3 regions of the Streptomyces sp. NPDC002018 genome follow, and region 2 is predicted to be linked to each of the others. Evidence: riboswitches for the same ligand, from Rfam matches in the RefSeq annotation. Region 2 holds a riboswitch; each other region holds the start of a gene.
The links. A riboswitch is a leader RNA that binds a small molecule or an ion and turns the genes downstream of it on or off. The one in region 2 is predicted to bind S-adenosylmethionine.
Positions count from the first base shown of each region.

Region 1: another riboswitch for S-adenosylmethionine. It lies ahead of thrC (threonine synthase); the one in region 2 lies ahead of ACFYYH_RS19255 (glutathione S-transferase C-terminal domain-containing protein).
Region 3: another riboswitch for S-adenosylmethionine. It lies ahead of ACFYYH_RS16585 (aminotransferase class V-fold PLP-dependent enzyme); the one in region 2 lies ahead of ACFYYH_RS19255 (glutathione S-transferase C-terminal domain-containing protein).

Region 1 is NZ_JBIASO010000018.1:150,048-153,286, forward strand. It holds gene ACFYYH_RS26485 (hypothetical protein) at 1-315, opposite strand, end outside; gene ACFYYH_RS26490 (glucosyl-3-phosphoglycerate synthase) at 354-1,412, opposite strand; SAM riboswitch class I at 1,601-1,728, shown strand; gene thrC (threonine synthase) at 1,746-3,032, shown strand; gene ACFYYH_RS26500 (ubiquitin-like small modifier protein 1) at 3,074-3,239, shown strand, end outside.
Region 2 is NZ_JBIASO010000010.1:261,490-264,728, forward strand. It holds gene ACFYYH_RS19250 (FAD-dependent oxidoreductase) at 1-117, opposite strand, end outside; SAM riboswitch class IV at 490-598, opposite strand; SAM riboswitch class IV at 728-874, shown strand; gene ACFYYH_RS19255 (glutathione S-transferase C-terminal domain-containing protein) at 1,184-2,032, shown strand; SAM riboswitch class IV at 1,997-2,107, shown strand; gene ACFYYH_RS19260 (putative leader peptide) at 2,146-2,277, shown strand; gene ACFYYH_RS19265 (LLM class flavin-dependent oxidoreductase) at 2,419-3,239, shown strand, end outside.
Region 3 is NZ_JBIASO010000009.1:13,908-17,146, reverse strand. It holds gene ACFYYH_RS16585 (aminotransferase class V-fold PLP-dependent enzyme) at 1-1,310, opposite strand, end outside; SAM riboswitch class IV at 1,520-1,637, opposite strand; gene trpD (anthranilate phosphoribosyltransferase) at 1,832-2,902, opposite strand; gene ACFYYH_RS16575 (cytochrome bc complex cytochrome b subunit) at 3,096-3,239, opposite strand, start outside.

The sequences.
Region 1 (3,239 bases), on a different contig from region 2:
ACGGGTCGCGGCCAGTGCCACCGCTCCCGCGCCGGTCAGCGCGAGCGCCACGCCGCCCAGCAGCCACAGCCGTTCGGCGGCCCCTCCGGTGTCCGCGAGCTGCCCGGGAAGCGACCCGGGCAGGGGCTCGTGCGGGGGCTGGTGGAACAGCTCGTGGAAGGGGATGGAGGGATGGAGCACCGGCTGGAGCGGCGCGCGCGGGGGTCCCTGGAGGGGTGCGGACGTCATGGCCGATGCCTGCCCCGGCGCCAGCAGCACCAGCGTTCCGACCAGCACCCCGACGAATCGGCAGATAATCAGATGTTTTGCCCTCATAAGGGCGCAATGTAGGCAATCCGTAGGGTGATCCGTGGTTACGCCGCGCGTCCGGACGTGTACTCCGCGATCTCCCGCACCGGCGGCCGTTCCTCCGTGTCCACCGAGTAGGTGCGCGGTACGAAGCCGTTCTCGCCCCGGTCGAACTGTGTCAGCTCCGGCCGGACCAAGTGTCCCCGGGACAGGCGCAGTTGAGCCGTACGGTAGATCGCCGCGGCCATCCGGCCCAGCGCCCGGTCGTCCTGGTGGCGATGGTGCCGCACCCCCACGTCGACCTGTCCCAGCGCGTCCAGGCCCACCGTGTGCAGCGCGTCCACGAGCAGGCCCAGCTCCACGCCGTACCCGACGGGGAACGGCAGCCGCTCCAGCAGCGAGCGCCGGGCCGCGTACTCCCCGCCCAGCGGCTGGACGAAGCCGGCCAGCCGCGGCCAGTGCAGATTGAGCAGCGGGCGCGCCACCAGTTCGGTCACCCGTCCGCCCTGACCGCTCACCCCGCCGGTGCCCGCGCCGCCGGTGCCCGCGCCGTCCGCCCCGCCCGTATCCGCCCCGCCCGTACCCACGCCGTTCGTGCTCGTGGCGTCCGCGCGGGCGCCGTCGGGGCCGCCCTCCCGCAGCGGGCGGTCGTACATCGCCTTCACGAAGTGCACGTCCGCGTCCGTGAGCAGCGGCCCCACGGTCCCCGACACGAAATCCGCCGAGAAGTGCCGCAGATCGGCGTCCACGAAGCACACCACATCGCCGCTCGTCACCAGCAGTGACCGCCAGAGCACCTCGCCCTTGCCGGGCAGCGCGGGCAGCCGCGGCAGGATCGCGTCCCGGTGCACCACCCGCGCGCCCGCCGCCGCGGCGACCTCCGCCGTACGGTCGGTGGAGCCGGAGTCGATCACCACCAGCTCGTCGACGAGCGGTGCCCGCTCCATCAGCTCGCGCCGTATCACGGAGACGATCGCGCCGACGGTCGCCTCCTCGTCGAGCGCCGGAAGCACCACGCTCACGGTGGTGCCGCGCGCGGCCTTCGCCACCAGGAGCCGGTCGAGCGTACGGTCGGCCGCTGACCAGGAACGCCTGGTCAGCCAGCGTTCCACCTCTTCCAGCACGGTCGGTACTCCCTGACGTGATCCTCGGACGCGGCCCGCGAACCGGGCGAACGTGATCCATCTCGCGGTGCGGACCACTATCTCAACCGTCCGCTCCTTCGGTTACAGTCTTGAACAACACGACTGACCACCGCATGCCGGGGTCGGTAGGTGAAAAAACGCACCGGACCCAGGGTCCGGCGCCATAGCGCTCATCCAGAGGGACTGAGGGAACGGCCCGTTGAAGTCCCGGCAACCCTCCCGCCGACCGCGAGGTCACGGTGGGGAAGGTGCCAATTCCGTCTTGCGGCGAAACGCGTCGTAAGGAAGATGAGGAGAAAGGGCCTCGCCATCATGGCTGTGCAGACTGTCGACCACGCCAGCGACACCGTCGACCTCGGACCCGCCGCCGCCCTCTCGTGCCGCGAATGCGGAGAGCGTTTCGACCTCGGCCCCATTTTCGCCTGTGCGAGCTGTTTCGGGCCGCTCGAAGTCGCCTACGACCTGCCGAGCGGCACCCCCGAAGAGCTGAAGAAGCGCATCGCGGACGGCCCGGACAACATCTGGCGGTACGCGCCGCTGCTGCCCGTCCCCGCCGATGTGGCCTCGAAGCCGAACATCAACCCCGGTTTCACCAAGCTGGTCAAGGCCGACAATCTCGCCCGTGAACTGGGTGTCACCGGCTCCCTGTACATCAAGGACGACTCCGGCAATCCGACGCACTCCTTCAAGGACCGTGTCGTCGCGATTGCCGTCGAGGCCGCCCGCGCCTTCGGCTTCACCACGCTCTCCTGCTCCTCCACCGGCAATCTGGCGGGCGCGGTCGGCGCCGCGGCGGCCCGTGCCGGCTTCCGCTCCTGCGTGTTCATCCCGCACGACCTGGAGCAGGGCAAGGTCGTCATGGCGGCGGTGTACGGCGGTGAACTCGTCGGCATCGAGGGCACCTACGACGACGTGAACCGTTTCTGCTCGGAGCTGATCGGCGACCCGCTGGGCGAGGGCTGGGGCTTCGTCAACGTCAACCTCCGCCCGTACTACGGCGAGGGCTCCAAGACCCTCGCGTACGAGATCTGTGAGCAGCTCGGCTGGCGGCTGCCCGACCAGATCGTCATCCCGATCGCCTCCGGATCGCAGCTCACGAAGATCGACAAGGGACTTCAGGAGCTGATCAGGCTGGGGCTCGTGGAGGACCGCCCGTACAAGATCTTCGGTGCCCAGGCCGAGGGCTGCTCGCCGGTCTCCGCCGCCTTCAAGGCCGGGCACGATGTCGTACGGCCGGTGAAGCCGGACACCATCGCCAAGTCCCTGGCGATCGGCAACCCGGCCGACGGCCCCTACGTCCTGGACATCGCCCGCCGCACCGGGGGAGCGGTCGAGGACGTGGACGACGAGCAGATCGTCGACGCGATCAAGCTGCTGGCGCGCACCGAGGGCATCTTCGCGGAGACCGCGGGCGGGGTGACCGTCGGTGTGACCAGGAAGCTGATCGAGGCCGGTGTGCTCGACCCGGCGCTGACGACCGTGGTCCTCAACACGGGTGACGGACTGAAGACTCTGGACGCGGTGGCGCCGACGACGGGCCCGACCGCCACCATCCGCCCGAGCCTGGACGCGTTCCGCGACGCGGGCCTGGCCCACTGATCCCCACGGACGTCACGGAAGACGGAAGGCAGAACACCACTATGAGCGTCAATGTCCGCATCCCCACCATTCTCCGTACGTACACCGGCGGCAAGGCCGAGGTCGCGGCCGAGGGGGCGACCCTCTCCGAGGTCATCCAGTCGCTGGAGGCCAGCCACCCCGGTATCGCCGCGCGTGTCCTGGACGACCAGGGCAAGTTGCGCCGGT
Region 2 (3,239 bases):
GTCGTGACCGGGCTCGAACTGCTCGAAGAGGGTCACCTGTTCGCCCCGTGACGCCAGGTGCCAGGCCGCGGAAGAACCCATGACCCCGCCTCCGACGACCACGATGTTTCCTACCACGGATGCGGGATCCTTTTCTGTGCAAGGGATATGACGGTCGATCAGAAGTGGGACGCGACCACGGGATCACGGCGCAAGGGGGCGAAGGCACCCAGGTGTCCGGGAGTACGCCGGCATCGGGTGGGACGCGTGGGACGGGACGCAGACGGGCCACAGGGGGCGGCAGGGGCGAGGGGAATGCCGCGGAGCGCGTGCGTCGGGAAGCCGTCAGCCCCGGCAGAGAGTGCTGCCGGGGGCCGTACACAGCGCGCTGTTGACGCGGAGCAGGTCGACGCAGCGGTTCAGGTACGCCGCGCCGCGACCCTGGCGCCGCCCTGCGGCCGTCCCCGGACCTGCGTACATCGCCGCCGCCTTCACCATCCGCCCCACGGGGCCTCGTGCCTGCCGAATGTCCTCCGGTCCGGTCGTCACCCGGGGCCTCCCGCCGTGAGGCGAGGACCGCCCGTCCGCGAGCCAGGGCTCGCCGCTGACGCTCAGGACCGTTCTGCGCCGGAACGTAGGTCCGTCACCGGAGGAATGTCAACGCCGTCTCAACAGCCGGTCCCTGCCCGGATCTCGCCCCACCGCCTTCTTGACGGCCCACCGGAGCGCGCTCAGACTGAGGGGCGACGGTCACGATTGTCAGCGCTCACCCGCGCGGGATCCCCCGCTCAGGTGGGTCATCGGCCCCGGCCCGCTGACAGGCAACCCTTCCACTGCGACGGGGTGCCCCGGGTGACGACCAGGTCCCACCCCGGCGGTGGGGCAAGTGCGGTCTCGCTTCTCTCGCGAGGCCCCGATGACGGGACCGGCGGAGATGCCCAGGACATCGCGGAAGAGCAAGAGCGTCTGTCCGACCTTCCGGCCGGCGCCGCTGCCGCGTCCGCGCCTGCTGACCAGGCGCCGCCATATCGATCTGCTGCGGCTCCGCAACGGATGCTCTCCGGCCGTCTGAGCCGAACCAGCTCCACGATCGCTGTCCCGGGTCCGGGCGTTGTGCGCTGCCGCGCGCCGCCGGACCCTCCTCCCGTACGGCCACCGGCGCCGAAGAAGTCACCGGGGCTCCACCGCATCCCTGGAGAGAGCCATGTCCGAGACCTTTACGCAGACGTCCTTCCCGGCGGCACGTCGCGATTCCCGCCCCGGCACCGCCCCGCGCTTCCGCGACCGTATCGGCGCCGATCTGGGCGGCGGTTACTACCCGGCGGCCCACCGCTACCATCTGTATCTCTCGCTGGGCTGTCCGCGCTCGCTGCGTGTCTCCATCACCCTCGGTCTGCTCGGACTCGAGGACTCGGTCAGCACCACCGTCCTTCCGTCCCCGGCCGACGCCTGCGACCCGCCCGCGGCGCTGCGCACGGCCTACGAGACCACCCGGCACCACTACGACGGTCCGCTGACCGTGCCCGCGCTGTGCGACCTGTGGAGCGGACGGGTGGTGAGCAACCACACCCCCGACATCCTCGACGACCTCGCCCTCCACTTCACCGACCAGGACAACGCCGCTCTGCCCCGGCTGCGGCCCGCCGCCCTGGCCGCCGACATCGACGCGGTCCGTCAACTCCTGGGGGAGAACCTCGCCCAGGCCCAGGCCCCGGCGCTGGACCTTCTGGAACGACAACTGGCCTCCCGCCCTTATGTGCTGGGCGACACACTGACGGCCGCGGATGTGGATCTGTGGGTGGCCCTCGTCCATCTGGACGCCGACGCCCTGCGGCGAGTCGCCGCCGGCGAGCGCCTCTGGTCGTACGTCCAGCGGCTGGGTGCCCATCCGGCCTTCCATGAGATTCCCCGTGCGGAGACTCCGCGTACGGAGGGACAGCGGGAACACATCGGTGAGGATCCGTGTTCATCGGAGAGGGATTGTGTCGGCGACGGCGGCCGGGTTACGGTTCCGGCAGGTCAAGAGTGTCAGCGTCAAGCCCTGGCTTGCTGACCTACAACCCTCCCGCGCGGCGGGGTGCTCCAGGTGACGACCCGGCGGAGCCGGACGGTTCGGCAAGCGCGAGCCCGACACGGTGTGAGCCGACCGGGATGGAGGTGACGGCAGTGCGGGGAGCCCCTCAGCGGCCCATGGTCACCATCGCCACGTACTCGCGACGGCACATCGATCTCCAGCGCGTCGCCGCCGCCCTGTGTCCGGCGTACGAGTCCGTCGCCGCGCCCCAGCCGGCCGCCTAGGCCTTTCCGCGCCCGGCCCGCCTTCCTCCTTGCTCTCGTTACTTTTCGCCACTGTCGCCGACCCTTCATCTCGCGGATCTCCGCCCCGGCCGAGCACGGGCGCGGACGTCCCTCGGCATGCTCACAGGAAGCAGTAAGCCCATGCCCCGAGCATCACACGCACCCCTCCACCTGGCCGTCGCCCTCGACGGCGCCGGCTGGCACCCCGCGGCCTGGCGGGAGCCCGGCGCCCGGCCCGACGAACTGTTCACCGCGCGGTACTGGACCGGCCTGGTCACCGAGGCCGAGCGGGGGCTGCTGGACTTCGTCACCATCGATGACTCGCTGAGCCTCCAGACCTCCCGGCACGTCGAGCCGGACGAGCGCACCGACCAGGTACGGGGCCGGCTGGACGCGGTACTGATCGCCGCCCGGGTGGCGCCGCTGACCCGGAACATCGGGGTGATCCCGACCGCCGTGGTCACCCACACCGAGCCCTTCCACCTCTCGAAGGCGATCGCCACCCTCGACTATGTGAGCACCGGACGGGCCGGGATCCAGGTGAGGGTGTCCGGCCGCGCCGACGAGGCCGCGCACTTCGGCCGCCGTACGGTGCCGGGCCTGCGCGCCGAGGACCTGGCCTCGGCGGCGGGACAGCCATGGGTGAAGGAGCTGTTCGACGAGGCCGCCGACTATGTCGAGGTGCTGCGCCGGCTCTGGGACAGCTGGGAGGACGACGCGGAGATCCGCGATGTCGCCACCGGCCGCTTCATCGACCGCGACAAGCTGCACTACATCGACTTCGAGGGCGCGCACTTCCGGGTGAAGGGCCCCTCGATCACCCCGCGCCCGCCCCAGGGACAGCCGCTCGTCACCGCGCTGGCGCACGCGACGGTCCCGTACGAACTGGTCGCCCGTTCGGCCGACATCGGATTCGTCACCCCGGCCGGAGCCGAGGACGCCCGGACCATCCTGGCGGAGAT
Region 3 (3,239 bases), on a different contig from region 2:
TCCGCCTCCGGGGCACCGCACTCCCCCGGGTCCTGCGGGTCGGTGCCCAGCAGGTTCCGTACCAGCGGGTGGGCGCAGAAGAGGCCGTCCCGTACGCCGATGCCGTACTCCGCGGAGAGCGCGGCGGCGAAGTGCGAGCTGTTCCACCCCTCGACCACGAACGAGAGCACACCCACGCGCGGGGCGTCGTCACCGAACAGGGAGAGCACCCTGACCTGGGGCACCTCCGCGAGACCCGCGCGCACCCGGGCGACGAGCCGCTGCTCACGGGCGACCAGGGTGTCGAAGCCCGCCTCGGTGAGCGCCCGGCACGCGGCGGCGATCGCGTACACCCCGATGACATTGGGGGATCCGGCCTCGTGCCGGGCGGCGGTGGTGTGCCACGCGACCTCGACCCCGCCGTCGCTCCGGCGGGTCACCGCGCGGCTGGCGCCACCGCCCGCGAGATAGGGCTCGGCGTCCTGGAGCCAGTCGGCGCGGCCCGCGAGCACCCCGGAGCCGAAGGGCGCGTACAGCTTGTGCCCGGAGAAGGCGACCCAGTCGACGTCCAGCGCGGCGATGTCCACGGGGTGGTGCGGCGCGAGCTGCGCGGCGTCGAGCACGATCCGCGCGCCGTGCGCGTGCGCGACGGCGGCCAGCTCCCGCACCGGCCACAGCTCACCGGTGACATTGGAGGCACCGGTCACACACACCAGCGCCGGGCCCTGGGGGTCACGCCCCGCGAGCGCGCGCTCCAGGGTGGCGACGGCCTCGGCGGGGGTACGGGGCGCGTTCAGATAGCTGACCCGGGCGTCCCGCCAGGGCAGCAGGGAGGCATGGTGCTCGGTCTCGAAGACGAACACCTGACAGCCGGCCGGCAGCACCGCGGCGAGCAGATTGAGCGAGTCGGTCGTCGAGCGGGTGAAGACGACCTGGTCGTCGGGGCGGCAGCCGAGGAAGTCCGCGACCGTGCGGCGGCTGTTCTCGAAGAGGTCCGTGGAGAGCTGCGAGAGATACCCGGCGCCCCGGTGGACGCTGCCGTAGTACGGCGCGTAGGCGGCGACGTCGTCCCACACCCGCTGGAGGGCGGGAGCGCTGGCGGCGTAGTCGAGCGCGGCGTAGGTGACCTCGCCGCCGGTGACGAGCGGAACGGTGACATCGCGCCCGAGGACCGGCAGCGGCTCGACGGAGGCGTTCTGCCCGCCGGACGCGCTGGGCGTGACGGGGGCGCCGTGCTCGACGGGGGCGCCGTGCTCGACGGGGGCGGGCGCGACGGAGACGGCGGGCGCGGGCGCGGTGGCGGGGGCGGTGGCGTTCGGGTATGCGGACATGGCGATATCTCCCGGCGGGACAAGTCGGAACGGCTTCAAGAACCCGCACGGCGGCACGCGTCGGAGCCGCGACGGTGGCGGGGAATGCCTCGATGCACGGAGATCACCGTGCGGAGGCGTTGAAGAAGGGGCCTGACGCCTGACGGCCCTAGCGCATTCGCTTGCTCACGAGACTGCTCCCTTGAGGACCAGGACCCCAAGGTGCAAGGGGTCCGCGCTTGCCGCGGACCTCGCTGCCCACGGCCTGGTCTTCACCCGGGGCACCCCGCCACGGACGGAGGGTTGCCGGACAGCGAGCCGGGGCCTTAATCGCTGTCACTCATGACCTTGCCCGAGAGTATGGCACAGCGTGCCGCGCGCCCCAACAGGTGTCCGCGATACGGGACGTGTGGGCGGTGCCGGGTGCCGGGTGCCGGGTGCCGGGTGCCGGGGCCTCCGGCCGTACGCCGGTGGGCCCCGTTCGGGTGCCGGGGCACCTCGGCCGCCCGGGGTGCGTTGGCGTTCCGGGCGCTGTCGGCCCGTCAGAGAGCGCTACAGCTCGCCGTTACCCAGCGTTCCAGGGTGCGCTTCGCCGCGCCCGAGTCGATCGATTCCGCCGCCCGCACGATGCCCGCCGCGAGTTGGAGGTCCAGCGGGTCGTCCGTCGGGTCCAGGGCCACCAGCGCCGCCGCCGAGTTGAGCAGGACCGCGTCGCGTACGGGGCCGGTCTCGCCGGACAGGAGGCGGCGGGCGACCTCCGCGTTGTACGACGCGTCCGCGCCGCGCAGCGCCTCGACCGGGACCAGGTCCAGGCCCACGTCCCGGGGGTCGAAGGCCTCCTCGGTGACCTTGCCGTCCCGTACCACCCACACCCGTGAGGTCGCGGTGGTGGTCAGTTCGTCCAGGCCGTCGTCGCCGCGGAAGACCAGGGACGAGTTTCCGCGCTCGGCGAGCACCCCCGCGACGATCGGCGCCATCCGCGCGTCCGCCACACCCACCGCCTGGGCCCGTACCCGCGCCGGGTTGGTGAGCGGGCCGAGGATGTTGAAGGTGGTCTGCGCGCCGAGTTCCTTGCGGGCCTTGGCCGCGTACCGCAGCGCGGGGTGGAACCTCACCGCGAAGCAGAAGGTGATCCCGGCCTCCTCGGCGACCTCGGCGACCCGCTGGGGGGTCAGCTCCAGATTGACACCGAGCTTCTCCAGCACGTCCGAGGCGCCGCTCGCCGACGAGGCCGCGCGGTTGCCGTGCTTGACGACCTTGGCGCCGGTTCCCGCCACGACGATCGCCGACATGGTGGAGATATTGACGGTCTTGGCGAGATCGCCGCCCGTGCCCACGATGTCGACCGTACGGCCGGGCACCTCAATGGTGTTGGCGTGCGCGTACATGGCGCGCACCAGGCCCGAGACCTCCTCGACCGTCTCGCCCTTCGCCCGCAGCGCGACCGCGAACCCGGCGATCTGCGCGTCGGTGGCCTCGCCGCTCATGATGCGGTCCATGGCCCACGCCGTGTCCTGCGCGCCCAGGTTCTCGCCGCGCAGCAGCGGGTTCAGCACGCCGGGCCAGGTGCGGTCCGCCATGGTGTCGCCTCCGACGGGGGTCACAGCGCTCATGCTCGCTCCTGGTGGGTTCCGGGACGGGTACGCGGACCGTACGAGGCCCACGCCGCAAGCCTATCGGCGTACGCCCGGCCGGCAGGACGGTTGCCCGGAGTGCGGACGGTACGCCGAGGGCCCCGGCCGGTTCCCCTCGCGGGGGGACCGGGCCGGGGCCCTCGGTGGTGGCGACCTGGTGAGGCCGGGTGGATCAGTGCTTGCTGTGGCCGCTCGTGATCTCCTCGTGCCCGTGGCCGTGCGCGGCGGCGATCTCGTTGTACTCCTCGGCCGTCGGCTTGGGGATCTGGTTGCCCTCGCCGTAGTAGCCCTTGCTCAGCTTCACGCGCAGACGCTC